DNA from 3 places in the Planococcus sp. APC 3906 genome. Region 2 is predicted to be linked to each of the others. Evidence: riboswitches for the same ligand, from Rfam matches in the RefSeq annotation. Region 2 holds a riboswitch; each other region holds the start of a gene.

What was found. Region 2 has a riboswitch for S-adenosylmethionine ahead of QMA09_RS05045 (bifunctional homocysteine S-methyltransferase/methylenetetrahydrofolate reductase). Riboswitches for the same ligand answer to the same signal wherever they lie in the genome.
Region 1: another riboswitch for S-adenosylmethionine. It lies ahead of QMA09_RS12665 (transporter substrate-binding domain-containing protein); the one in region 2 lies ahead of QMA09_RS05045 (bifunctional homocysteine S-methyltransferase/methylenetetrahydrofolate reductase).
Region 3: another riboswitch for S-adenosylmethionine. It lies ahead of QMA09_RS00975 (O-acetylhomoserine aminocarboxypropyltransferase/cysteine synthase family protein); the one in region 2 lies ahead of QMA09_RS05045 (bifunctional homocysteine S-methyltransferase/methylenetetrahydrofolate reductase).

The regions. Positions count from the first base shown of each region.
Region 1 covers NZ_JASDCW010000022.1:15,506-23,612, reverse strand. Annotated here, with positions in the region: gene QMA09_RS12685 (malate:quinone oxidoreductase) at 1-1,396, opposite strand, end outside; gene mmuM (homocysteine S-methyltransferase) at 1,660-2,598, opposite strand; gene QMA09_RS12675 (amino acid ABC transporter ATP-binding protein) at 2,639-3,379, opposite strand; gene QMA09_RS12670 (amino acid ABC transporter permease) at 3,376-4,098, opposite strand; gene QMA09_RS12665 (transporter substrate-binding domain-containing protein) at 4,120-4,929, opposite strand; SAM riboswitch class I at 5,044-5,150, opposite strand; gene QMA09_RS12660 (NADP-dependent oxidoreductase) at 5,452-6,387, shown strand; gene katG (catalase/peroxidase HPI) at 6,671-8,107, opposite strand, start outside.
Region 2 covers NZ_JASDCW010000005.1:146,455-154,561, forward strand. Annotated here, with positions in the region: gene metH (methionine synthase) at 1-2,084, opposite strand, end outside; gene QMA09_RS05045 (bifunctional homocysteine S-methyltransferase/methylenetetrahydrofolate reductase) at 2,065-3,924, opposite strand; SAM riboswitch class I at 3,999-4,105, opposite strand; gene QMA09_RS05050 (aldo/keto reductase) at 4,303-5,286, opposite strand; gene QMA09_RS05055 (DUF6920 family protein) at 5,401-6,240, opposite strand; gene QMA09_RS05060 (hypothetical protein) at 6,385-6,987, opposite strand; gene QMA09_RS05065 (SRPBCC family protein) at 7,217-7,732, shown strand; gene QMA09_RS05070 (YehS family protein) at 7,784-8,107, opposite strand, start outside.
Region 3 covers NZ_JASDCW010000001.1:190,485-198,591, reverse strand. Annotated here, with positions in the region: gene QMA09_RS00990 (CpaE/TadZ family protein) at 1-857, opposite strand, end outside; gene cpaB (Flp pilus assembly protein CpaB) at 870-1,694, opposite strand; gene metX (homoserine O-acetyltransferase MetX) at 2,139-3,152, opposite strand; gene QMA09_RS00975 (O-acetylhomoserine aminocarboxypropyltransferase/cysteine synthase family protein) at 3,165-4,454, opposite strand; SAM riboswitch class I at 4,558-4,673, opposite strand; gene QMA09_RS00970 (glycerol-3-phosphate acyltransferase) at 4,807-5,448, shown strand; SAM riboswitch class I at 5,553-5,666, shown strand; gene QMA09_RS00965 (methionine ABC transporter ATP-binding protein) at 5,806-6,837, shown strand; gene QMA09_RS00960 (methionine ABC transporter permease) at 6,827-7,477, shown strand; gene QMA09_RS00955 (MetQ/NlpA family ABC transporter substrate-binding protein) at 7,816-8,107, shown strand, end outside.

The DNA of each region.
Region 1 (8,107 bases), on a different contig from region 2:
GAATCATTTCTTTGATCTTCGGCTCCCATTCCTGCTTGTGTTCAGGGAAGCATTTGTCGAAGATTTCAAGCATCGCGTGGACAGCCGTCGAAGCGCCTGGAGAAGCGCCGAGCAATGCAGCGATCGAACCGTCAGCGGCACTGACGATCTCGGTGCCGAATTGCAATGTGCCTTTGCCGCCCGCTTCAGTGTCTTTGATGACCTGTACGCGCTGGCCTGCCACGACGACATCCCAGTCTTCAAGTTTCGCAGTCGGGATGAATTCGCGCAGTTCTTCGACGCGTTTTTCGTTTGACAGCATGACTTGCTGGACAAGGTATTTCGTCAATGACATTTCCTTCGCCCCTGCTGCAAGCATCGTGAAGACGTTGTTCGGTTTAACCGACCCGATCAAGTCCATGTTCGAACCTGTTTTCAGGAACTTCGGCGAGAAGCCGGCAAATGGCCCGAACAGCAAGGATTTCTTGTTGTCGATAAAGCGCGTGTCCAAATGCGGCACGGACATCGGCGGTGCGCCGACTTTCGCTTTGCCGTAGACTTTCGCGTGGTGCTGTTCGACGATTTCCGGGTTCGTGCAGACCAGGAACAGCCCGCTGACCGGGAATCCGCCGATGTGGCGGGATTCCGGAATTCCGGTTTTTTGCAGCAATGGCAAGCTTCCGCCGCCGCCGCCGATAAAGATGAATTTCGCTGTGTGGTACTCGATTCTATTGTCAGCGAGGTTCTGGACTTTGACTTCCCAAAGGCCTTCGCTCGTGCGTTTGATGTCTTTGACGCTGTGGTTGTAATTGATCTCGACATTCTTCTGCTGCAAGTGGTCAAACAGCATTTCCGTCAGCGCGCCGAAATTGACGTCTGTTCCGGAGTCGATTTTGGTTGCTGCAATCGGTTCGTTCGATGTACGGCCTTCCATGATCAACGGAATCCATTGCTTCAGTTTTTCAGGGTCGGCTGAGTATTCCATGCCTTTGAACAGCGGGTTCGTAGACAGCGCTTCAAAACGTTTCTCCAAGAAACGCACGTCTTTTTCCCCCTGCACCATGCTCATATGCGGAATCGGCATGATGAAGTCCTGCGGGTTGCTGATCCGCTTGTTTTCTACCAAATAGGACCAGAACTGTCTCGACAGCTGGAATTGCTCGTTGATTTTGATCGCTTTGCTGATTTCCACAGAGCCATCCGGTTTTTCGGGTGTATAGTTAAGCTCGCACAGCGCCGCATGCCCCGTACCCGCATTATTCCACTCGTTGGAGCTTTCCGCCCCCGCTTTTTCGAGCTTCTCAAACACTTTGATTTCCCATTCCGGTGCCACTTCTTTAAGCATTGCGCCCAAAGTTGCGCTCATGACTCCCGCACCAATTAAGATAACATCTGTTTTTTCATGTCGGTTGCTCATTATACCCTTCCTTATCCCGTATATTTGCAGATCAAGATGCACGCCTTGCCGGGCTGTACAGCTCTTCTGCCTTTTTTATAAGTTTATCATAATCCATATTGGCGATTTACATTAAATATCTGCTACCAACTTCCAATTATAAACTATTTAAAGCGCGTTATAAAGCGGAAAGCTTTATCGGCCTCTCCGTTAAATCCAATAAAAGAAAGGTCCTTATACGCACATAACCTGGCGCTTAAGAACCTTCCTTTTCTTTTTTCAACCTATGAATTGCGCACCCACGCCGCAATGCCTTCGATATCTTGCGGAGAGGTCCTGCAACAGCCGCCAATAACAGTTGCTCCCGCTCTATGCCAAACTTGGCTAAGGGAGCTGTAGCGCTGTTCAAGCGCCTTTCCATCCCACGTCTTGCTCGCAGGATCGTAGGCTTCCCCGGAATTCGGATAAACGATGATCGGCTTCGCTGTCTCGCGTGCGATTTCCTTGATCAACGACTCGACAAACCGAGGCGCGGTGCAATTGATGCCGATTGCCGCCACCTGCTCCTGGCCATCCAGGTATCTGGCGCATTCCGCAGCCGTTTCCCCGTTGCTGATGTGGAGGACGTCTTTCGCGCTGAAAGAGATCCACGCGTAGACGCCCGGAAATTCCGTCAGCACTTCTACAATCGCTTGCGCCTCCAGTAATGAAGGAATCGTCTCGCACGCTAAAATATCCGCGCCGGCTTCAACCAGCAGCTCGATCCGGCTTCTGTGAAATTCCTTCAGCTCCTCTTTGCCTACGCCGTAATCGCCGCGGTATTCCGAGCCATCCGAAAGAAATGCACCGTAGGGGCCGACGGATGCGGCCACCAGTGGTTTCGGCCGGGACGATTGGCCGTCCAGCTCCGCCCAAAATTCATCGCGCGCTTCTTGTGCCAGCCTCACCGATTTTGTGATCAAGTCCGCCGCCTCTTCAGCCGTCAGCCCTTTTTCTTTATAGCCTTCGATCGTCGCCTGGTAACTCGCCGTAATCGCGCAATCCGCGCCGGCTTGAAAATAATCGAGGTGGACTTTCTTGATCAATTCCGGATTTTCCATCAACACTTTCGCTGACCATAAACGGTCGTTTAAATTGCAGCCGTAATTTTCAAGCTCCGTCGCCATTGCCCCGTCAAGTATGACGATAGGAAAGCTTTTCAAAATTTGTTCGATTGGGTTCATTCCAAAACATCCTTCCCATATCCAAGCTCGTTGATCCTTTTTATTTATTCCGGCTTGCTTTACTTAAAAACTGCTTTGTTCTTTCCGCTTTCGGCTGCGTGAAAAGCTGTTCGGGCGTTCCTTCTTCGACAATCACGCCGTCTTCCATGAAAATGACGCGGTCCGAGATTTCACGGGCGAACTGGAGCTCATGGGTCACGATGAACATCGTCTTCCCGGTCGCTGCTACGCCTCTGATCGTGGCCAACACTTCATCAACCAGCTCCGGATCAAGTGAAGATGTCGGTTCATCGAACAATAGAACTTCGGGATTCAGCGCAAGCGCGCGGGCAATCCCCACCCGCTGCTGCTGGCCGCCGGATAATTGTGCCGGGTAATGGCTGAGCCGGTTCGTCAATCCGACCCGCTCCAGGATGTCCAGGCTCTTCTTTTTTGCTTCGTCTTTTTTCAATTGCTTGACGCTCGTAAGCCCAATCATGACATTGTCCAGCACGGTCAAATTTTTAAATAAATTATATTGTTGAAAGACCATTCCGGTCGACGTCCGCAGCGCGAACACATCTGCTTTGCTGGCGGATTCGACGTCTACTCTTTTGCCGCCGATTTCCACGATGCCGCTCGTCGGCTGTTCCAGGAAATTGATGCAGCGCAGCAGCGTCGATTTCCCCGATCCGCTTGGCCCCAAAATCGAAACAATCTCGCCTTTCGAGACCTCGAGGTCGATTCCTTTCAGGACGTGCTGGCTGCCGTAGTATTTGTGGATGTTTTCTAACTTGATCATGCCGCAATCCCTCTTTCATATCTGCGCGCCCGCTTCTCTATTTTCACGAGCACCCGCTCCACGATGATGCAAAGAATCCAGTAAACAATGGATACCGCAATATACACTTCAAAAAATGCCAAGCCGCGTGAACCGAGAATTTTGGCTTGCCCCATAATGTCGATGACCCCGATGATGAACACAAGCGACGTGTCCTTGATCGTGCTGATGAACATATTGCCGAGGTTCGGTATCGCGACGGCCAACGCCTGCGGGAAAATGATTTTCAGCATCATCGCCGTCGGGCTCATGCCGATCGCTTTCGCGGCTTCAAATTGTCCGCGGTCCACCGATTCGATGGCGGACCGGATCGTTTCGGATAAATACGCACCGAGGTTGACGGAAAATGCCAGCAGCGCATAGACTTCAGGCGCTATGCTATTGACGTCTGCCGATTGCAGCCAGCCGTATTCGATCTGCAAAAAGTAAATGATTTTCGGTATGCCGTAAAACACGAGGTAGATTTGAACGAGCAAAGGCGTTCCCCTGATAAACGAAACGTATATCGATGAAATTACGCTTAATACCGGAACTTTGTATATTTTGATCAATGCTGTAAACACGCCGATAAACAAACTCAAAACCAAGGAGCCGACCGCTATCCCGATCGTAATGGGCAGCCGGGAAACAATGGCAGGAAAACTTTCGATTAAAAAATTCAGATCCAGTAAATTCTCCATTTTCTCTTTCCTTCCACGAACCTATTCAGGAATATATTCTCCGCCAGTCCATTTTTCCGATAGTTCTGCTAAGGTGCCGTCCTGTTTAAGCTGTTCCAGGATCGGGTCTACCAATGCTTTCAACTCTTCGCCCTGCTCGCCATTTTTCAAGACAATGCCCATGTCATCATTGACCAAGGGCTGGCCCACGATCTCGACGCCCAAATCGTTCTTTTCCAACACCGCATCGATCATAATCGGATCATTGACATAAGCATCCACACGGCCATTTTGGACATCCTGCAGAATTTCCGAAGGGTTGCCGCTTTCACTGTATTTCAAGTCGATCGGGGTTTTCGCCGTTTCGTTGTATTCCTCCAGCAAAAGCGTATACGAATCGCCCGCTAATGCGCCGACCGCCTTGCCTTCCAGATCTTCGATCGTTTGGATGTCTTCTCTTCCCGATTTCACGGCAATGACCGTTTCAGCGGCAAAATAAGATTCATCGGTGAACAAGTATTTTGCCTGGCGTTCAGGCGTCTTAGCTACCTGGTCGGCGATTGCCTGGATTTTATTGGACTCCAAAGCAAGAAACATGCTGTCCCACGGCACGGCGACAAACTCGAATGCGTAGCCGTCCAATTGTTCATCAATCGCTTTGACCACTTCGATGTCGTAGCCGGTCAACTCATTGTTGTCGTCCGCAAAGGCGAATGGCGGGTAATCATTCTGCGTCCCTACCAAAATCACTTGGTCGCCCGTTGCGCTTGTCGCTTCCTTTGACGAACAGCCGCCGAGTGTGCCTGCTGCTAATAAAAACAATGATACGAATAAATAATGATTTCTTTTCATGTTCAAGCCCCTTTTCTCTGTCTTATTGTTATTATTCTTGCGGAACGTGCGTGTGATCTCCCTGTTTTTAGATGCAAAAAAGCCTCTTTCAAATAGGAAAGAGGCTCGACCAATTTCTTATCTCTCAGAATGAAAAACACCCTGCAGGAATTAGCACCTCTCATAAACATGATGGTTGCTGGACTTCACAGGGCCTGTCCCTCAGTCTCTCTTGATAAGTTATTTAATTTTTTTACATATTAACGATAGTATTTGACATTGGCTCTCCTGTCAAACACATTTTTCATTTATTTTGAATTTACACTGATTTTCCCATGGAAATTTAAGGTTTTTGATTCATAATCATATTTTGAAAGGCCTCTCCCTCTTTAATGGCGCGCAGGAATCAGGAATATTGACGGCGCTTTTCTATTTTTGTTACTCTTCTACTAATCAGCTGGAGCCAAACATTTCTGTTAACCTGCTTTTTCATGGGAAAACAGATCAGGAACTGTTCCAGCTAAAATACAGGGAGGTCATCACTTGAAAGCAATTGTCATTGACCAATATGGAGATAAAGATGTGTTACAAGAAAGAGAAGTAGACCAACCTTCAATTCACGAAGATCAAGTGTTAGTGGAGATTCATGCAACCTCCATTAACCCGATCGATTGGAAAGTTCGTGCAGGGTATTTAACCGATATGCTGCCATTTGAATTTCCGATTATCCTCGGTTGGGATGCTGCAGGAATTATTGTGAAAAAAGGAAGCAACGTAAGAAACTTTGAAGTAGGTGAGCGCGTCTTTACACGGCCAGCCACAACAAGACAGGGCACTTACGCTGAATATGCACCAGTGGATGAAAACTTGCTCGCTAAAATGCCCGCTTCAATGAGTTTCGAGGAAGCTGCGGCTATTCCCCTGGCAGGGCTCACTGCGTGGCAATGCCTGGTAGACTTTGCAGGCGTAAAGAAAGATGACAAGGTTCTTATTCATGCAGGAGCTGGCGGAGTTGGAACCTTTGCGATTCAGATCGCTAAATCACTCGGTGCTTATGTCACAACGACAGCAAGCGAAGAAAATGAAGAGTTTGTGAAATCCTTGGGTGCAGACCAAGTGATTAATTACAAAACGGAAGATTTCAGCCAAATTCTGCATGATTATGATTTTGTTTTGGATTCAATGGGCGGAGAAGTTCAGTCTAACAGCTATAAAGTTCTAAAACCAAAAGGCAAATTGGTTTCGATTGCTGCACCGCCAAATGAAGAAGAGGCGCAAAAGTATGAAGTTGAAGCAGGTTTCTTATGGCTTGATCCAAAAGGTGAACAATTGCAGAAGCTAGCTGATTTGTATGAGGCCGGGAAATTAAAAGCAGTGATTGGCGAAACTTTTGATTTTAATGAAAAATCACTTCAAGCTGCACATGCGTTAAGTGAAACTCATCATGCTCGCGGAAAAATCGTTATTAAAGTTAAATAACGCCTTTGTTTTGCAAAATATAAAAAACAGTGCCCTTCTCCACAAAAGGCACTGAAAATTCTCTTTTAAATCGATAGGAGACAGAATGGCAGTAAAGGCTGTCTTCTGTCTCTTTTTTCTGTTCTGATTATTTTTCTGAATATCTCATGACACCTTGTAATCAGCTAAAAAACAAAATGGCCCGGCCTTTTTTGCGATTTGCTTATTGCTATATGGAGTATGTAATATCCCCGTACTATTAAAAAATCCTGGCCAGCGTGTTGCTCCTGGCCAGGATTTTTGCTTATTTGTTTACAAGATCAAAACGGTCTGCGTTCATCACTTTGTTCCAAGCTTTGATGAAATCGCGAACGAATTTTTCTTTGCTGTCGTCTTGTGCGTATACTTCAGCAATGGCACGCAGGATTGCGTTCGAGCCGAATACCAAGTCAAAACGTGTTGCAGTGCGGACAACTTCTTCCGTACCGCGGTATCTGCCTTCGTATTTATTGAACTCTGCTGGTGTCCATTCGATGTTCATATCCAATAAGTTAACGAAGAAATCGTTTGTCAGCACGCCGAGTTTGTCGGTCAAGATTCCTTCAGTAGCTCCTTGGTAATTGGCGCCGAATGCGCGCATGCCGCCGACTAATACAGTCATTTCCGGAGCTGTTAAGCCAAGCAAGCTCGCTTTATCAAGCAGCATTTCTTCTGGGCTTGTTGCGTATTCTTTCTTCTGGTAATTTCTGAAACCGTCTGAAATCGGCTCCAGCACTTTGAAGCTTTCTGCATCAGTTTGTTCTTCGAGTGCATCTCCACGGCCTTGCGTGAAAGGAACGGCAAGATCGAAGCCAGCTGCTTTTATCGCTTGTTCAATCGCAGCGTTTCCTCCGAGCACGATCAAGTCAGCGATGCTGATTTTGTTGCCGGTTTCTGCTTGCAGCTGCTCGTAGAAGGCAAGAACTTTCGCTAATTCTTCTGGCTCATTTACTTCCCATTCGCGTTGAGGAGCAAATCGGATGCGTGCTCCGTTGGCACCGCCGCGCTTGTCTGAATTACGGAATGTGCTGGCAGAAGCCCAAGCTGTTTTGACCAATTGCTGCGGGTTCAGTCCGCTTTCAAGGATCTTCACTTTCAGCTCATCCAATTCCTTGTCTTTTAAAGTGCCTGGTGCTTCCGGTACTGGATCTTGCCAGATCAATTCTTCTGTTGGAACTTCTGGTCCCCAGTAACGCTCTTTTGGTCCCATGTCACGGTGGAGAAGCTTGAACCACGCGCGGGCAAAGGCATCTTGGAACTCTTCCATGTTTTCATAATAACGGCGGGAAATTTTTTCATAAGCAGGATCCATGCGCAACGCCATATCAGCCGTTGTCATCATCGTTTTTACTTTGATCGACGAATCTTCTGCATCCGGTGCCATATGGTCTTCCGGCAGATCTTTTGCCGTCCATTGGTAAGCGCCTGCAGGAGATTTCGTCAATTCCCACTCGTAGCCGAATAATTGCTCGTAATAGCCGTTATCCCATTGCGTTGGGTTGGCCGTCCATGCACCTTCGATACCGCTTGAAATCGTATCGCGGCCTTTTCCTGAACCGTACGAGCTCTTCCAGCCCAATCCTTGGTTTTCGATAACTGCTGCTTCCGGATCGTCACTTACGTTGGAAGGATCTCCAGCGCCGTGGGCTTTGCCGAAAGTATGTCCGCCTGCGATCAACGCAACCGTCTCTTCGTCATTCAT
Region 2 (8,107 bases):
GCCGCCTTCATGACGCCTGCGCTTTGCAGCACTTCGGCGACAATCAGCTGGTTGTCGTTGAACAAACGCCCCACTTCCGCCATGCCGGCCATCAACGGTCCGTTGATGACATCAAGCGGCGTGTCGTACATGTCGAGCGCTTTCTCCAGATCCGGAATCAGCCCTTCTTTCGTGCCTTCGAGAATGTAATAAGCGAGGCGGTCCGGCACATTTTTCGGGATGTCATCTTCGCTTTTCTCTTTTTTCTTGTCGCGGTAGAAATCGGTGAAATCCGCCAATGTCTTGTCTGTCGTCGTGAACAGCAATTCATTGGCCATCTTGATTTCCGCTTCCGGAATCGATGCGTAGCGCTCCAATTTCTCCGTATTGACGATGGCGTAATCGAGCCCCGCCTGCGTGCAATGGTACAGGTAAACCGCATTCAGCACTTCCCGGCCAACCGGCGGCAAGCCGAACGATACGTTGCTGATGCCGAGGATCGTCAATGTCCGCGGCAGTCTTTCTTTGATCAAACGGATGCCTTCGATCGTCTCGACGGCAGAGCCGATGTATTGCTGGTCGCCGGTTCCAACTGGGAATACCAGCGGATCGAAAATGATGTCTTCCGGCGCGAGGCCCCATTTATTGACCAATAAATCATATGAGCGTTCGGCGATTTCAAGCTTCCGCTCGCGCGTCACCGCCATCCCCGGTTCATCAATCGTTCCGACAACGACCGCCGCACCGTATTTTTTCACCAACGGCATGACCGCATCAAATCGTTCTTCACCATCTTCAAGGTTGATTGAGTTGATGATCGCCTTGCCTTGCGAGAATTTCAGCGCAGCTTCGATGACATCCTCGTCTGTGGAATCAATGACGAGCGGCACTTTGACTTTCTTCACCACTTCGTGCATGAAATTCGCCATGTCCTCGAGTTCATCGCGGTCGGGGTTGGCAAGACAGATATCAATGACGTGCGCACCGTTTTTCACTTGGGCGCGTGCGATTTCTGAGGCTTCTTCAAATTTCCCTTCCACAATGAGGCGTTTGAATTTCCGCGAACCGATGACGTTCGAGCGCTCTCCGATAAACAGCGGGCGCATCGAATCGTCGTATTGAAGTGGTTCGATGCCTGCCAGCACATGGCCGTGTCCGGTCTGCTCAGGTTTTCTCGGCGGCAGCCCAGCCACCGCTTCACGCACAGCCTTGATATGCGCAGGCGTCGTGCCGCAACAGCCGCCGACGACGTTGAGCCAGCCTTTTTCAGCAAAGCCCCGCAGCTTTTTCGACAGCGATTCCGGCGTTTCGTGGTAATGGCCTTCTTCATCCGGCAGCCCTGCGTTCGGGTAACAGCTGACAAAACCGTCGGACAGCTCAGACAACGAGCGCAAATGGTCCGTCATGAATTCCGGACCGGTCGCACAATTCAATCCGACCGACAGCGGCTTGACGTGTTCAATGGAAATATAGAATGCTTCAATGCTCTGCCCGGCAAGCGTTGTGCCCATCGGCTCGATGGTACCGGAAATCATAATCGGCAATTCTTTGCCCAACTCTTCGAACGCCTGCTTGATGCCGATCGTCGCCGCTTTGACATTCAGCATGTCCTGGCTCGTTTCCAGCAAGATCAAATCCGCTCCGCCTTCAACCAGCGCTTTCGCCTGTACATGGAAATCTTCGCGCAAGGCGTCGAACGTGATGCCGCCTGTCACCGACAAGGTTTTCGTCGTCGGCCCGATTGCACCTGCAACAAAGCGCGGCCATTCAGGGGTGGAATAAGCAGCAGCCGCTTTCTTGGCAATTTCCACAGCGCGGCGGTTGATGTCCGCTGCCTGGTTTCCAAGCCCATACTCGTCTAAGACCACAGGCGTCCCGCCGAACGTGTTCGTACAAAGAATGTCTGCTCCCGCTTCCAAATAGGCTTTGTGGACGCCTTCGATGACGTCCGGCCGCACGATGTTCAAGTACTCGTTGCAGCCGTCGAATTCCTCGCCGCCGAAATCTTCCGCCGACAAATCGGCGTTCTGGATCATCGTTCCCATCGCGCCATCAATGATCAGGATCCGTTTTTCAAGCTGTTGTTCAATAAGTGTTTTGGACATGGCTGCTTTCGCCTTCTTTCTGCAAATCTAGTTGCCTGATGTAATCGATCAATTCCACGGACATTTCGTAACGGAAAAATGGCGTGATCAAGTAAATGCCGTTGAACAGCCCCGCCGCCGTATCGATCAATTCCTTCGCTATCGCAATGCCTTCAGCGGTCGCCCGGTCCTTATCTTCGCCGCATGCGCGCATCCGTTCAAGCGCATCTTCCGATAACTTGATGCCTGGCACTTCGTTGTGCAGGAATTCCGAACTGCGTATGCTAGTGAGCGGCATGATGCCAAGGAAAATCGGCGTGCTCAAATGCTTCGTTTCTTCGTATATTTCAATGATTTTCTCTTTCGTGAACACCGGCTGGGAAATGAAATAATCCGCACCGCTGTCGATTTTCTGTTCCAGCCGCTTGACCGCCCGGCTGACGACGCGGACATTCGGATTGAATGCCGCCGCCACCGAGAAATTCGCTTTTTTGCGCAGCGGCTTGCCGGAAAACGAAATGCCTTCGTTGAGTTTCTTGATCAGTTGAATCAATTCCAGGCTCGAAACGTCATAGACGCTTGTCGCTCCCGGGAAATCCCCGACTTTCGTTGGATCTCCCGTAACTGCCAGGATATCATGCATCCCAAGGGCGTCAAGCCCCATCAAATGCGATTGCAGGCCGATCAAATTACGGTCGCGGCACGTGATGTGCGCGAGCGGCCGGATGTTTTCCTGCTGCTTTAAAATCGACCCCATCGCCATATTGGAAATACGTGGCGAAGCAAGCGAATTATCGGCCATCGTCACGGCATCGACTCCCGCCGCATTCAGCGCTTTCGAGCCTTCGATGAATTTTGAGACGTCCAAATGGCGCGGCGTGTCGAGTTCGACAATGATTGTGCGCTCCGTCTTCGCTTTTTCATGCAATGGCTTGACGTCGAGCGCTTCCGCTTCCCGGATGACAATCGGCTTTCTCGCCACTACTTTCTTTTCCGTCACCGGCGCCAAATTGCGCATGCGCTTTTTCACTTCTTCAATGTGCTTCGGCGTCGTGCCGCAACAGCCGCCAATTAAGCGCACACCTTCTTCTCTCAATAACAAGGCAGCCCGCCCAAAATAATCGGCTTCCGATTCATAGACAATGCGGCCGTCTTCCACGTCGAGCAAGCTGGCATTCGGATACGCCGACAGGAATGCTTTTTCCGGCAGCGATACTTCTTCGAATGCCTGGATCGTATGGTGCGGGCCAAGGCGGCAATTGACGCCGACGATTTCCGCTCCGAGTGCTTCAAGCTGATGCAGCGCATCGTTCAGCGACATGCCGTTTTGCAGGATGCCCGGCTCGTGCATCGACACTTGCGCAATCAGCGGCGTATCCGTCATGTTTTTCAAATGCGTGACCGTCGCAGCAAGCTCTTCGAAATCGTAATACGTTTCCAGCAGCAAGCCGTCCGGATCGCCGGACAATAAATGCTGCGCCTGCTGGTCGACCATTGCAATGATTTCCTGCATCGTGGCATCGCTTTTCCGCATGCCGCGGATGCCGCCGATTGTACCGAAGACGTATTGCCCGCCCGGCGCCGCAGCGCGCTTTGCGATATCAATCGCAGCGAGGTTGATGTCTTTCACTTGCTCTTCGAGGCCGTAGCGCGCCAGCTTATGGGCGTTCGCGCCGTACGTATTCGTCTGGATGATATCGGCTCCCGCCTTGATGTAATCCTGGTGGATCTTGCTGACGATTTCCGGCCGCTGCAGGTTCAGCTCCTCGTTGCAATACTCGATGCCATACGAATACAGCAGCGTCCCCATCGCACCGTCCCCTGTCAACACGCGCGTTTTCAATGCATCCAATAATTTCATGCCGCTCACCCTCCTGTATATAGAAAAAAAGCCTTCCATGAAAAAGAAGGCTTTACGGTCGTTAAACTCGTTCCTTTTCATCTCCCAGGCAATTGCGTGCCTGCTGGATTTAGCACCTGACCACGAATGGCTGGTTGCTGAAGCGTCACAGGGCCAGTCCCTCAACTTCTCTCGATAAGAATTCACTATGCAGTTTTTGTATTCTTAAAATCTTACCTGCATAAAGAGCACCGGTCAAGCGAATTCGTCTAAAAACGTAGAACTTTCTGTTTAATTCTAAATGAAAGCGGATACTTTCTGCATATTGTGCGGAGGCTGAATGCAGACAGACGAAAACGCCCCCCACTCGCGTGAAGGGCGCCATCGTAAATCCTCATTCTAATACGGCCCTCTGATTGCTCCAGCCACTTCTTCTTTATAGAATTGCGACAGGCGTTCCAGCTCTTCGGCTGAATATGCTTTTGCATAAAGTGCATTCAGATTGTCTTCTACTTGGCGCACATTCTTGAAGCCCGGAATGACAGATGAAATCGCATCGTGTTCCAAAATCCACTTCAGCGACGCTTGCGCCATATTGCCGCGCCCTTCTGCAATCCATTTCAGTTCATTGCTGAGGTCGACGCCTTTGTTGAACTCCAGGCCGGCAAATGTTTCACCGACGTTGAACGCTTGGCCGTCGCGGTTGAAATTGCGGTGGTCCGCTTCTTCGAACTCGGCGTCTTTTTTGAATTTGCCGGTCAGCAAGCCGCTTGCCAATGGCACGCGCGCCAGAATGCCGACGCCTTGCTCCGACGCTTTCGGGAATAATTCCTCGAGCGGTTTCTGGCGGAACAGATTGAAGATGACTTGCAGGCTGCTGACGTTGGGATTTTCCAGGCACAGCAAGCCTTCTTCCACCGTTTCGACACTGACGCCGTAATGGCGGATTTTGCCTTGCGCCTTCAGTTTATCCAGCACTTCGAAAACCCGTCCATCGCGCAAGATCTCGATCGGCGGACAATGGATCTGGTAGAGGTCGATCGTTTCGCGTTCCAAGCGCTGCAAGCTCGCTTCACAATAAGCCGTGACGCTTTCTTCCGAATACGTCGCAGGGTCATGGATATCGCCTGCGCGGCAGAATTTCGTTGCGATCATGATATCTGACCCTTTGCCTTTTGTCGCTTTGGCCAATAGCTCTTCGCTGTGGCCGCCGCCGTAGACATCAGCCGTGTCGAAAAAGTTCACGCCTTCATCCATGGCGTAATCGAGTGCGCGCAGCGATTCGCTGTCGTCGTTGCTGCCCCAGTCGCCGCCGATTGCCCACGTGCCGAAACTCAATTCGCTGACATTTAAATCCGTATTGCCAATATTCCGATAATTCATCCTTTACACTTCCATTCTCTCAGATTGATACAAATAAAAACCACAGCCTGCTAGCTGTGGCATTCCATAACCTGTCTTTTCCCTTGTCGTTTGACGGATAAACTCATTCCCTGTTCAAAGCCATCCCGTTGGCGCAGGCTCATTGTATCGGACGCCGCTGACTTCGAATTTGTACCAAGTAAATGGCCCTTCCGGCAGGTCCCAGACAATCTCGATCTTTGACGGCACCTTGATGCCGTCCGCTTCCATATAACCCAGGATATTCGCGGTGCACAGCATCTTCTCGGCCCCTTCGTCGCTGTCTTTATAACGCAGCGCTGTCACAGATTTCAGTTCACCTTGCATATCGAAATGGAAATCCGCGGTACCGGAAACACCGTTCAATTCCATCATCGCTGTGGCCGTCGTTTCATCGACCTTCTGCCAATCGACATAGGAGCTCAAGGCCGCTGCCGGACAGCACGCCAACTCCATCAAATAGCGCTGCAGCGACGATTGGTTCGTCTTGGCATTGTTTTCAGTCTTCGAAAGCGGCATAATGCCGTCGAATTTGATGCGCATCTGTCCATGCCCGTTGCGGAAGACATCCTTCCCGCTGATGTGGGTGCCAGGTGCCATTTTCATATCCACTTTCCACGTAAATTCCGGGGGTTCGAAAGTTGAATACTGCTCCGCTTTGGCAGGAGTCCAATGCTTCTGTTCCGGTTTCAGCTTGATTTGCCCGCTCTGCTCCAAGTACATGCTGCGGACTTCCGTTTTGCCGACCGAACCGCTCCATGCCAGCCATTTCTGCACCGGCTCCGGCAGCTCTCTGGTCCGCTCTGCTGTCACAAGCGCCAAATCTACTCCTGCGTCCTTAGTCTGCCTCTTCCTTCCGCCTTCCGAAGGCCCCTTCTTTTTATAGGCATACAGCGCCACAGCTATTAAGCCAAGCACCAAAACGATAAGCTGCATCAACTTCACCCCTTTCCTCTTCTGTGTACCGGCTGTCCGAGCAACGATCAAAAAATCATGTAAATGCCTTGTTTATACTATACGGCATGGACAATGCTTTCTCCTGTAAATAAAATCCGTTGACGCACTTTATTTCAAAAACCTTCACAGGCCATCGTCTGGAAACAATTCCTTCAAGTTTTTGATTGGCCGCGCTTTCGGATGTGCTTCAAACGGACGGAACTCGATATTGCCGACGTGCACGCCCATATTGTATTCACCGATGACCGAATCCAGCAGAATAAAGACCACTGGAATCAGCTCTTCATTGTTCTCTTCGGTCAGCCCTTTGATATAGAGGTTCAAGCTGACTTCCTCGCGCTCCAGATCTTTCAGCGCCGTGTAATAGACGTCGTCCCTTGTCAATTCCATATCGCCCCAATTGACGCTGAACTCCTCGTCAGACGCTTGCCGGAATGGGATGATTGTAAACCGCTCGAGTTGTGGTGCCGTTTCATGCAAGTCGAAGACCTCGTCAAATGCCTCCACCATCCCATCCGCGCTAATGATGAACTCGCGCTTGCCATCTTCCGGCTCTGCACTGAATTCAAACGCCAGATGTTTATTGACCTTTTTCAGCTTGCGGTGCAGCAAATCAAAAAGCTCTTCTCTTTCCTCTTCCGCCAGCTCAAAATAACTTTCCTCATTGTCCGAAAACCATTGCCAAAAGGTATCCACCTTATTCTTTCTTGTCGGCAGCCATTTCATCCCAGTTATCCCCTTCACTGTAAAAAATTCTTCCTTTTTTATCATAATCATTTTACGAGAATTTAGAAATTGTTATTTTCTATGAATTCACATAATTTATTGCGAATATGCTTTTCATTCAAGCGGAAATTCATTATCATGGAGGTATTCAAAAGATTCCCTTATGGCTTGGACGCTGCTGCCCGGAAGAAACGGAGAAAGCACACAAAAACCAGAAGGAGGAATAACGATGTCGATGAATAACGGATCAAACGGCGCCTCGACGCGAATCGAAGGCACCGAACTGGTAATGGAACGGTTTTTCAATGCGCCCGCTGAACTCTTGTATACGATGTACACGGAACCGCAGCACGTGAAGAATTGGTGGGGGCCGAACGGCTGGACGACGGAGAACTACAAGATGGATGTCCGGCCCGGCGGTATCTGGCATTATTGCATGCGTTCGGAAGACGGTCAGGAAGCTTGGGGAAAAGCGGTTTATGAGAAAGTCGAAAAACCTCATTTGCTTACGTATACGGACAAATTTTCTGATGAAGAAGGCAACGATGCTGAAGGTTTTCCCGCTATGAAAATTATCGACGAATTCGTGGAAGAAGAAAACGGCACACGCCTTGTTAGCCGCACCGTGTTCGACTCGGAAGAAGACCTGCACAAAGTCACGGATATGGGGGCCGTCGAAGGAATGACCGAAACGTTCGACCGCCTCGAACATTATATAGAAGAAACGCAAAATAACCTGAATTGAGCCTAAAAAAACGCAAACCCGGCAATGGGTTTGCGTTTTTGCTTTTGTTCTTCACTTGCGGTATTTCAGGCCCAGGCCCTTCAAGAAATTACGCGCATAACGGTCGCCGCAGACGCTGTAATTTTTATGCCCTTCTTTGCGCAGCATTGCGCTCATCTCACTCTTCGTGACGGTCACGCCGGCCAGTGCCAGGATTTCAAGCATATCCTCGCTCGTCAGCTGCAGTGCGATTTTCACTTTCTTCAACAACAGGTTCTTCGATGGTTCATTCGTCAGAGCGGGCTTGTCGGGCTGGCCCGGCTTCGGCTCCTGCTTGCCTCGCTTGAAAACGATCAAGCCATTCAAGAACGACTCGAATGTTGCGTCACTAACGCT
Region 3 (8,107 bases), on a different contig from region 2:
ATAGAAGGCGTGTCCATCAATGTAGTGTAATAAATGCGGTCGGCTTCCACTAATGCCGTATACGTCCGTTCATCCATGTTCACTGGCAAGTCCACCACAATGAAGTCATAGGCCCGTCGGCAGACACGAAGCAAGCGAGTGATAAAATCTTCGGTAATGTATTCAGCCAGTTCTGCATCACATGGGCTAATCAGCAATTCCATTTTCGATAGCGGCTCTTTTTCAGCTACGTTGCGCAAATGCTGTTCAGTCATCTCTTTAATGACCGGCTCCAAATCCAAAATCGTGCGTGTGGTTTCTACGCCTAGATAAGATTCTCCACCGCCGTACTGAAGGTTAAGGTCGATGTACAGCACTTGTGCAGTCGATTCGAATTTTAAGGTCTGTGCAAACGCCGTGCTCAACAAAGTTTTTCCGCTGCCGCCCTTGCCGCTGTAAAAAGCGAAAACCTGGCCGCTTCCCCGCTTGAAACTTAACTGCTTCTCTTTTTCGGGAGCCGTTTGAAGGCGCGCAAGCATGATTGAAATTTGATTGGCCAAGCCATTTAAATCTTCCGGAATGACGAAATAATCGATCGCCCCTGCCCTGACTAAATCACGAAATAATTGGAAATCATGGCTTTCATGGGCAAAAACCACCGGCACATCGTCAAGTTCCTGCTGCAGGTACGCCAGCGTTTCCAAATCCGTTCCGGGATTGTGGAGCAGGAGCACCAAAGCGGGGTTCGTATTTTTCAATTCTGAACGCAAGTGAATCGGTTCAAGGCCGATGAAGTCGAATTCCTGGCCAAATTGCTGAGTCAGCAGGGTATATAGTTCATTTTTTTGTCCGACGATCAATAATTGTGATTGCTTCATGCCGTGGCCCCCTTAGTTATTCGAAGACGTTTTGGCAGCGTCATCCTGAGTTTTCTTTTCAGCAGGCTTTTTCTCTTCAGCTTTTTTTTCTTCAGCTTTGGCCTTACTTTCTGCTTCAGCTTTTGCTTTAGCCTCTGCCTCTGCCTTAGCCTTAGCTTTCGCTTCTGCTTCAGCTTTTTCTTTTGCTGCGGCAGCCGCTTCCACTTCTTCAGCTTCTTCTGACCCCGCTGTACCGACATTCGCCTTAATGATGCGTACACTGTCTGCGTAATTTTGCATATGTATCAATTTGGGTGCTTGCTCTAGTGAAACTTCGAGCTGGACCACAGCAAACTTTTTGCTGTCATTCGCTACTCTTGCCACTTTTACATCCTGCATGAAGATTTCAGTTTTATTGTCTTCTTTTTCACGCAGTGACACGATAATGTCTACGCGGTCCAAAGCTTCCAGTTCTTCATCAAAAAAGACACGCTCAGATGACATCAATGTGATCAAGCGATTATTTTCTTCCATAACCGCAGATGCCTGTTTCAACATATTTTTTGTAATCAAATCTCCGGAAGACAATGGAATGACCGACACCTTATTTTGCAAATCGTCTGTATTGGTGATATGTTCGTCGGTAACGAATTTCTTAGGGATTTTTTCTACAGTAATGTCCTTCGGGGTAATGACACTGCGTGAAGCAATATCTTGGCCAGCCGCATAAACATTGACCATCGTCCCCAAATCCGTATTCAATTCCTTCACTTTTTGCAAAGTTAGAAATCCTGCTGTTCCTGCAAGAATTGCTGCAAGAAAAAAGAAGATAATGGCTTTTCTCTTAGACTCGATCATGTTGGCACTCTCCTGGATTTTCATCGTCATTTTTTCAACTTGTTAATTCAAAAGTATCTTTGCAGTTATTCCTTTTTTCTTCAAAGTAAACGCAGCTTACTGATATCTCGGGTTTCTTCTACTATGTATGAATAACACCACTTCAAATCTTTGTCAAAAAAACCCAATTTTATAAATCAATAAAATTACTACCAAAGACCCCATGCCAAAAGGCTTAATAGCTCCCAAATCTGATTTTGACGATTTTATCCCTCGTGAAACTAGGTCATTCCTCCCCGCTTATTTTATTATTCAGCAAGTACCCGTTTTATTTAACTGTAAACATATTCCTTATTAATCATTTTCACCTATTTTTGATAAATATTATCTCGGTTTAAAGATGCATGGAACAAGGATATTTTTCCATCATTTACTTTGAGTTTAAGGCAAATAAAAAAGCTTATGCTATTGCATAAGCTGGGGAATTGGCAAGCTATTCAATTTTTTTGAAATGTGATGGTCCCATTTTTCAAATTCGACCAGAAAACCATCGTGCCCGAATTGGGTATCGACGATTCCCCACGAAGCATTTGGCTGGCACTTTAGCCATGGCACCATCCCTTCGCTCGGATAAAGCAAATCGTGGGTATAGGAAAGAGAGAAAACCTCAACTTCCAGCCGAGCTTCTGAAACATCGTGTGTATTCATTGCTTGCAGCAAAGCTACATAGCTATTGGCATCGAAGCGCTTTGCCAGCTTCTGGCCTTGATAGGCCAAATACGACTCCACTTCAAAAATTTCGCCGCGGGTTGAACGCCTGAAGCGCTCGTTGAACATTCCGCCGCTCCGATATGTCACCATCCCTGCCATGCGAGCCACTTCAAAGCCTTTCAGCTCCGCGGCGTCCCCATAGTCTCCCCCATTGAACTTCGGATCGTTGATGATTGACTGAATGCCGATAAAATTGAATGCTACACCGAAGTCACTGTAAGCCGGCGTGACAGCAAGGGGGAAAATCGCTTTGGTGAATTCCGGATAACTGCGTCCCCACTCCAAAGTTTTCATGCCGCCAAGCGATCCGCCAATGACCGCTGCAAGGCCGGTTATGCCCAACTCCTTTAAAGCCGCGTATTCTGCATTCACCATATCACGGATTGTGATGGCCGGAAATGCAGCACGGTAAGGGGTTCCAGTGTGCGGATTGATGGACAAAGGTCCAGTAGATCCGCTGCATCCGCCCAGCACATTGAACGTGATGACCTGGAACTTATTTGTATCTACGGCTTTTCCTGGCCCTGCCAAGCCTGCCCACCAGCCAGGATTTTCTGCAGTGCCGACAGCAAACTGATCGCCTGTCAAAGCATGGCATACAAGGACCACTGGGGCACCATTTTTTCCGCAGCGTTCATAGGCAAGTTCGACATTTTCAAGGATTTCTCCTGACTCCAGGACCAAAGATCCGATCGATACGCTAGCCATTCTGCATTCCTCCTATACGTTTTCCAGAACTGAAGCTTGTATCGCCTGTTCCAGGTCCGCAATCAAATCTTCCGGATTCTCAAGCCCGACCGACAGGCGGATCAACTCTTCTGTTACGCCCGATGATTCAAGTTCCTCTTTAGACAATTGCTGGTGCGTCGTCGATGCCGGATGGATGATCAACGATTTCGCATCGCCGACATTGGCGACATGCGACCACAATCCAACGCTGTCGATCACTTTCCGGCCGGCTTCACGCCCGCCTTTAACGCCGAAATTGACGATGGATCCGTAGCCGTCTTTCAAGTATTTTTTGGCCAGTCCATGTGATGGATGATTTTCAAAGCCGATAAAATTAACCCATTCGACCTGCGGATGATCTCTTAAATATTCCGCGATAGCTTGGGCATTGCTGTTATGGCGGGGAATCCGCAAATGCAGCGTCTCCAGCCCCTGTAAAAATGCATGAGCACTTTCTGCACTTAAAGAAGGGCCGAAATCACGCAGCAGCTGGACGCGCAATTTAGTTGCAAAGGATGCGCCTTCTGCATCGATTCCGTAGCGGATGCCGTGGTAGCTTTCGTCTGGCTCCGTGTAGCTTGGGAATTTCGGATTGTTCCAATTGAATTTCCCGCCATCGACGACCACACCGCCGATTGTCGTGCCATGGCCGCCAATCCATTTTGTCGCCGAGTGGATGACCACATCAGCTCCGAATTCAATCGGGTTGCTGCCGTAAGGCGATGCAAATGTATTGTCGATCAATAATGGAATGCCGTTTTCATGAGCGATAGACGCCACCTTTTCCACGTCGAAGACATTCAGGCTCGGATTGCCGATAATTTCGCCAAATAACGCTTTCGTCTTATCGGTAATTGCGCTGCGGAAATTTTCCGGATCTTTGCCGTCGACAAACTTGACTGTAATGCCGTACCTTGGCAATGTATTTGCGAAAAGGCTGTAAGTGCCGCCGTACAAATTGCTGTCCGCGACGATCTCATCGCCCGCTTCCGCTACATTCAAGATTGAAAAAGCGATGGCTGCCATGCCGGATGCCAATGCCACAGCTGCAGTGCCGCCTTCAAGCAGCGCCACACGCTGTTCGAATACGTCGACTGTCGGGTTCATGATGCGTGAGTAGATATTGCCAGCTTCTTTTAAGCCGAATAAATTCTGCGCATGCTCTGTATCTTTAAACACATAGGAAGTTGTTTTGTAAATCGGCACTCCTCTTGATCCTGTTACGGGATCGGGCTGCTGGCCGCCGTGCAATAAAAGAGTTTCAGGTTTAAAATTCGTCATTTCTATTCCTCCTAATTTTTTATAGATAGAAACCAAGGTTGAGGAGGGAACAGAAAAAGCCCTCTTCGGTTAAGAAGAGGGCCGTCATATACGGGTATACCTCCTCTCATCTGCCAGATCCCGTCGTGCCGGATCTGTAGGATTTAGCACCTTTCCAAGCTGCGCTTGTTGGTTGCTGGGCATCACAGGGCCTATTCCCTCCGCCTCTCTTGATAAGAGTATTCAGATTTAGTTTTTCATCTTGTTGTGAAGTATAAAAAGAATGGAAAGCAATGTCAAGCATAAAATTCGAATAATTTTGAAACTTCGAAGCGCCTATTGCGTTAAAATTAAAGGAAGGAGGAGAAGGCAGATGTTATTTTGGACGATTTCAGCACTCATATCAGGTTATATCATCGGTTCTTTGCACGGCTCCCTTATCTCCCAGCTGTTGACGGGCGTCAACATCAAAAAAGAAGGCGTCAAAAATTCCGGGGCATCGAATGCCGCGATCGTGCTTGGTTGGAAATACGGCGCACTCGTTGCCGTTCTCGATATTGCCAAAGGCATTCTTGCGGTTGCAGGATTCCGGCTGCTGCTGGACGCCTCCGCGCTGCCGGATGGTACGGTCTGGACTTTATTGTTCACTATTGGCGCGGGCGTCGTGTGCGGCCACAACTTTCCCATCTACATGAAATTCAACGGCGGCAAAGGAACTGCGCCGCTCATCGGTGTAATGCTGGCGCTCGATTGGAGATTCGGAATTGCCGGCTTGCTTCTATTGGTCATCGTTTCACTTGCCACCGATTACCTTGTGGCTGGTGTACTCGTTCTTTACGTCACGCTGCTCGCCGTGGCGGTGTTTCCGGCTGACGGATTCTGGCCTGTAGCCATCGCCATTCTGCTGTTTGCGATGTCGATTTGGAAGCATACAGAGAATATTGCACGCGTTAAAGATGGCACGGAAAAAAGGGTTTCTGCCGTACTGCGTAAAAAAACGGCTGGCTCTGCTTAAGCAGGTGCCGGCAGAATCGCGCCAAAACTTTTTTCGGGAATTTAGTTGACTTTTACAACAGCCCCCTTTAAAGTAAGCATTACAAATCGAATACGTACATCACTTTCTTATCCAGAGAAACCGAGGGACAGGCCCTATGACGTTTCGGCAGCGGATTCGCTTCATGCGAAAACTGTGCTAATTCCTGCAAATGCATCCGTGCATTTGGAAGATGAGAACGAGATGGTTTCATGCCGAAGCCCTCTTTTTTTCTGTTGGATTAAGAAAAAAAGAGGGCTTTTTATCGTTCACTTTTGGAAAGATTGATCCGTACCGAAAAGGTTTGCATAGAATCACCAGCTTGAGGAGGCGCTTTACATGATTCAATTCGAGGAGGTCACCAAAACCTACCAATCCGGAAAACAGGAAATCCACGCTTTGAACGGCATCGATTTGACTGTCGAGACCGGAGAAATATATGGTGTCATCGGTTTCAGCGGCGCCGGAAAAAGTTCACTGATCCGCACCGTCAATTTATTGGAACGGCCGACTACCGGACGCGTGCTGATCCACGGCAAAGACATTCTGGCCTTGTCAGGCAGTGAAATCCGGAAAACGCGAAAAGACATCGGCATGATTTTCCAGCACTTCAATCTGCTGAATTCGAAAACGGTTTACCACAACGTCGCCATGCCGCTGCTGCTGGCAAATACGCCGAAGAACAAGATCAAGGAGCAAGTGAAAAACTTGCTTGAGTTTGTCGGCTTGGCTGACCAAGCAGAAAAATACCCGGATCAATTATCGGGCGGCCAAAAACAGCGCATCGGCATCGCCCGGGCGCTGGCCACCAATCCTTCCGTACTGCTATGCGATGAAGCGACTTCCGCTCTTGATCCGCAGACGACCCAGTCGATTCTGGAATTGCTGCGCCGCATCAACCGGGAATACAACATCACGATCCTGCTCATCACGCATGAAATGGGCGTTATCCGTGAAATCTGCGACAAAGTCGCGGTGCTGGAAGCCGGAAAAGTCATCGAAAAAGGAACCGTGTTCGATGTCTTCACCAATCCGCAGCAGCCGACCACCCAGCGTTTCGTCCGCTCCGTCATGAACGATGAGCTGCCGCCGTCGCTGCTGGAGCAATTGCAGGATCCATCGCGCAGCCATTCCATTTACCGCATCCAATTCACTGGCTCATCGGTCGGGCAGCCGCTGATGTCCCGCATTTCACGTGATTTCAATTTGGACTTGAATGTTTTATTCGGCAACATTACTGAACTGCAAGGCGAACCGTACGGCAACCTGATTGTCGAATTCACCGGTCCAGCTGCCGAGATACAAAACGCGCTAACGGCAATCCGCAGCGACACCGTAAAGGTCGAGGAGGTGCAGCATTATGCTAGTTGATAACGAACAAATCTTGGAAGCGCTGTGGGAAACCGTTTATATGACCAGTGCGTCATTCTTCTTCTCCCTGTTGATCGGCTTCCCGCTCGGCATCTTGCTGGTCGTCACCCGCAAAGGCCATTTGCTCGCCAATGAACCCGTATCCAAAGTATTGAACATCGTCATCAATATTTTCCGTTCCGTGCCATTCATCATCTTGATGGTCGCCATCATCCCGCTGACGCGGCTGATTGTCGGCACATCGATCGGTACAGCAGCAGCAATTGTCCCGCTGGTCTTCTACGCCGGCCCGTACATCGCCCGCTTGATCGAAAACTCGCTGCTTGAAGTCGATAAAGGCGTCATTGAAGCGGCGCAAGCGATGGGCGCCTCACCGGCCCAAATCATCTTCCGCTTTTTGATCCCGGAAGCATTGAGCTCACTCGTGCTCGCCCTGACAATCGCCATTGTCGGCTTGATCGGCGCATCTGCCATGGCAGGCGCGATCGGAGGCGGCGGACTCGGCGACCTCGCCATCACTTACGGCTACCAGCGTTTCGACACGATGGTCATGGTCATCACCGTAGCGATTCTCGTCGTCCTGGTGCAAGGCGTCCAATCCGCCGGCAACTTATTGTCTAAACAAGTTCGAAGAAGATAAATATGAAATACAATTTGAAACAAAGAAACTAACTTTAACAAACCGCTGCGGTCGCTCTGGGCATGGCTCTCGCCATGAGCCGAGAAGAACACTCGTCTCATAGCTTCGCCTAGCCCTTTGCCGCGCCTCCGCTCAAATATCTCTAGATATGGAGCAAAACAGCGGAGAAAACCTTACTGCTCCTGCAGCGCTATGCGCTTCGTCGCAAAGACTTGCCCTCGCAGGCTTCGGGTAAGTCTTGCCCACGGCAAGCGTAGCTGTTTTGCGGAATATCGGTATCTAAAGAATATTATTTCAATTAAAATATTCAACTAAACCCACTATTGGAGGAATCTCAAATGAAAAAAACGACAGCTCTTTTATTGATAACAATCCTTGCCTTGCTGCTGGCAGCTTGCGGCAATGACGAAGAAGGCGCAGATGGCAATCGAAAAGTCACATTGGGCATCAGCGGCTCGGATACGACGATTTGGGACCACATCGCTGAGAAAGCTGAAAAAGAAGGAATCGACCTAGAAATCGTGACGTTCTCTGATTACGTAGCGCCGAACATCGCTTTGGCAGAAGGCGAACTTGATTTGAATGCTTTCCAAACGATTTCTTATTTCGATGAATTCGTTGCAGAACATA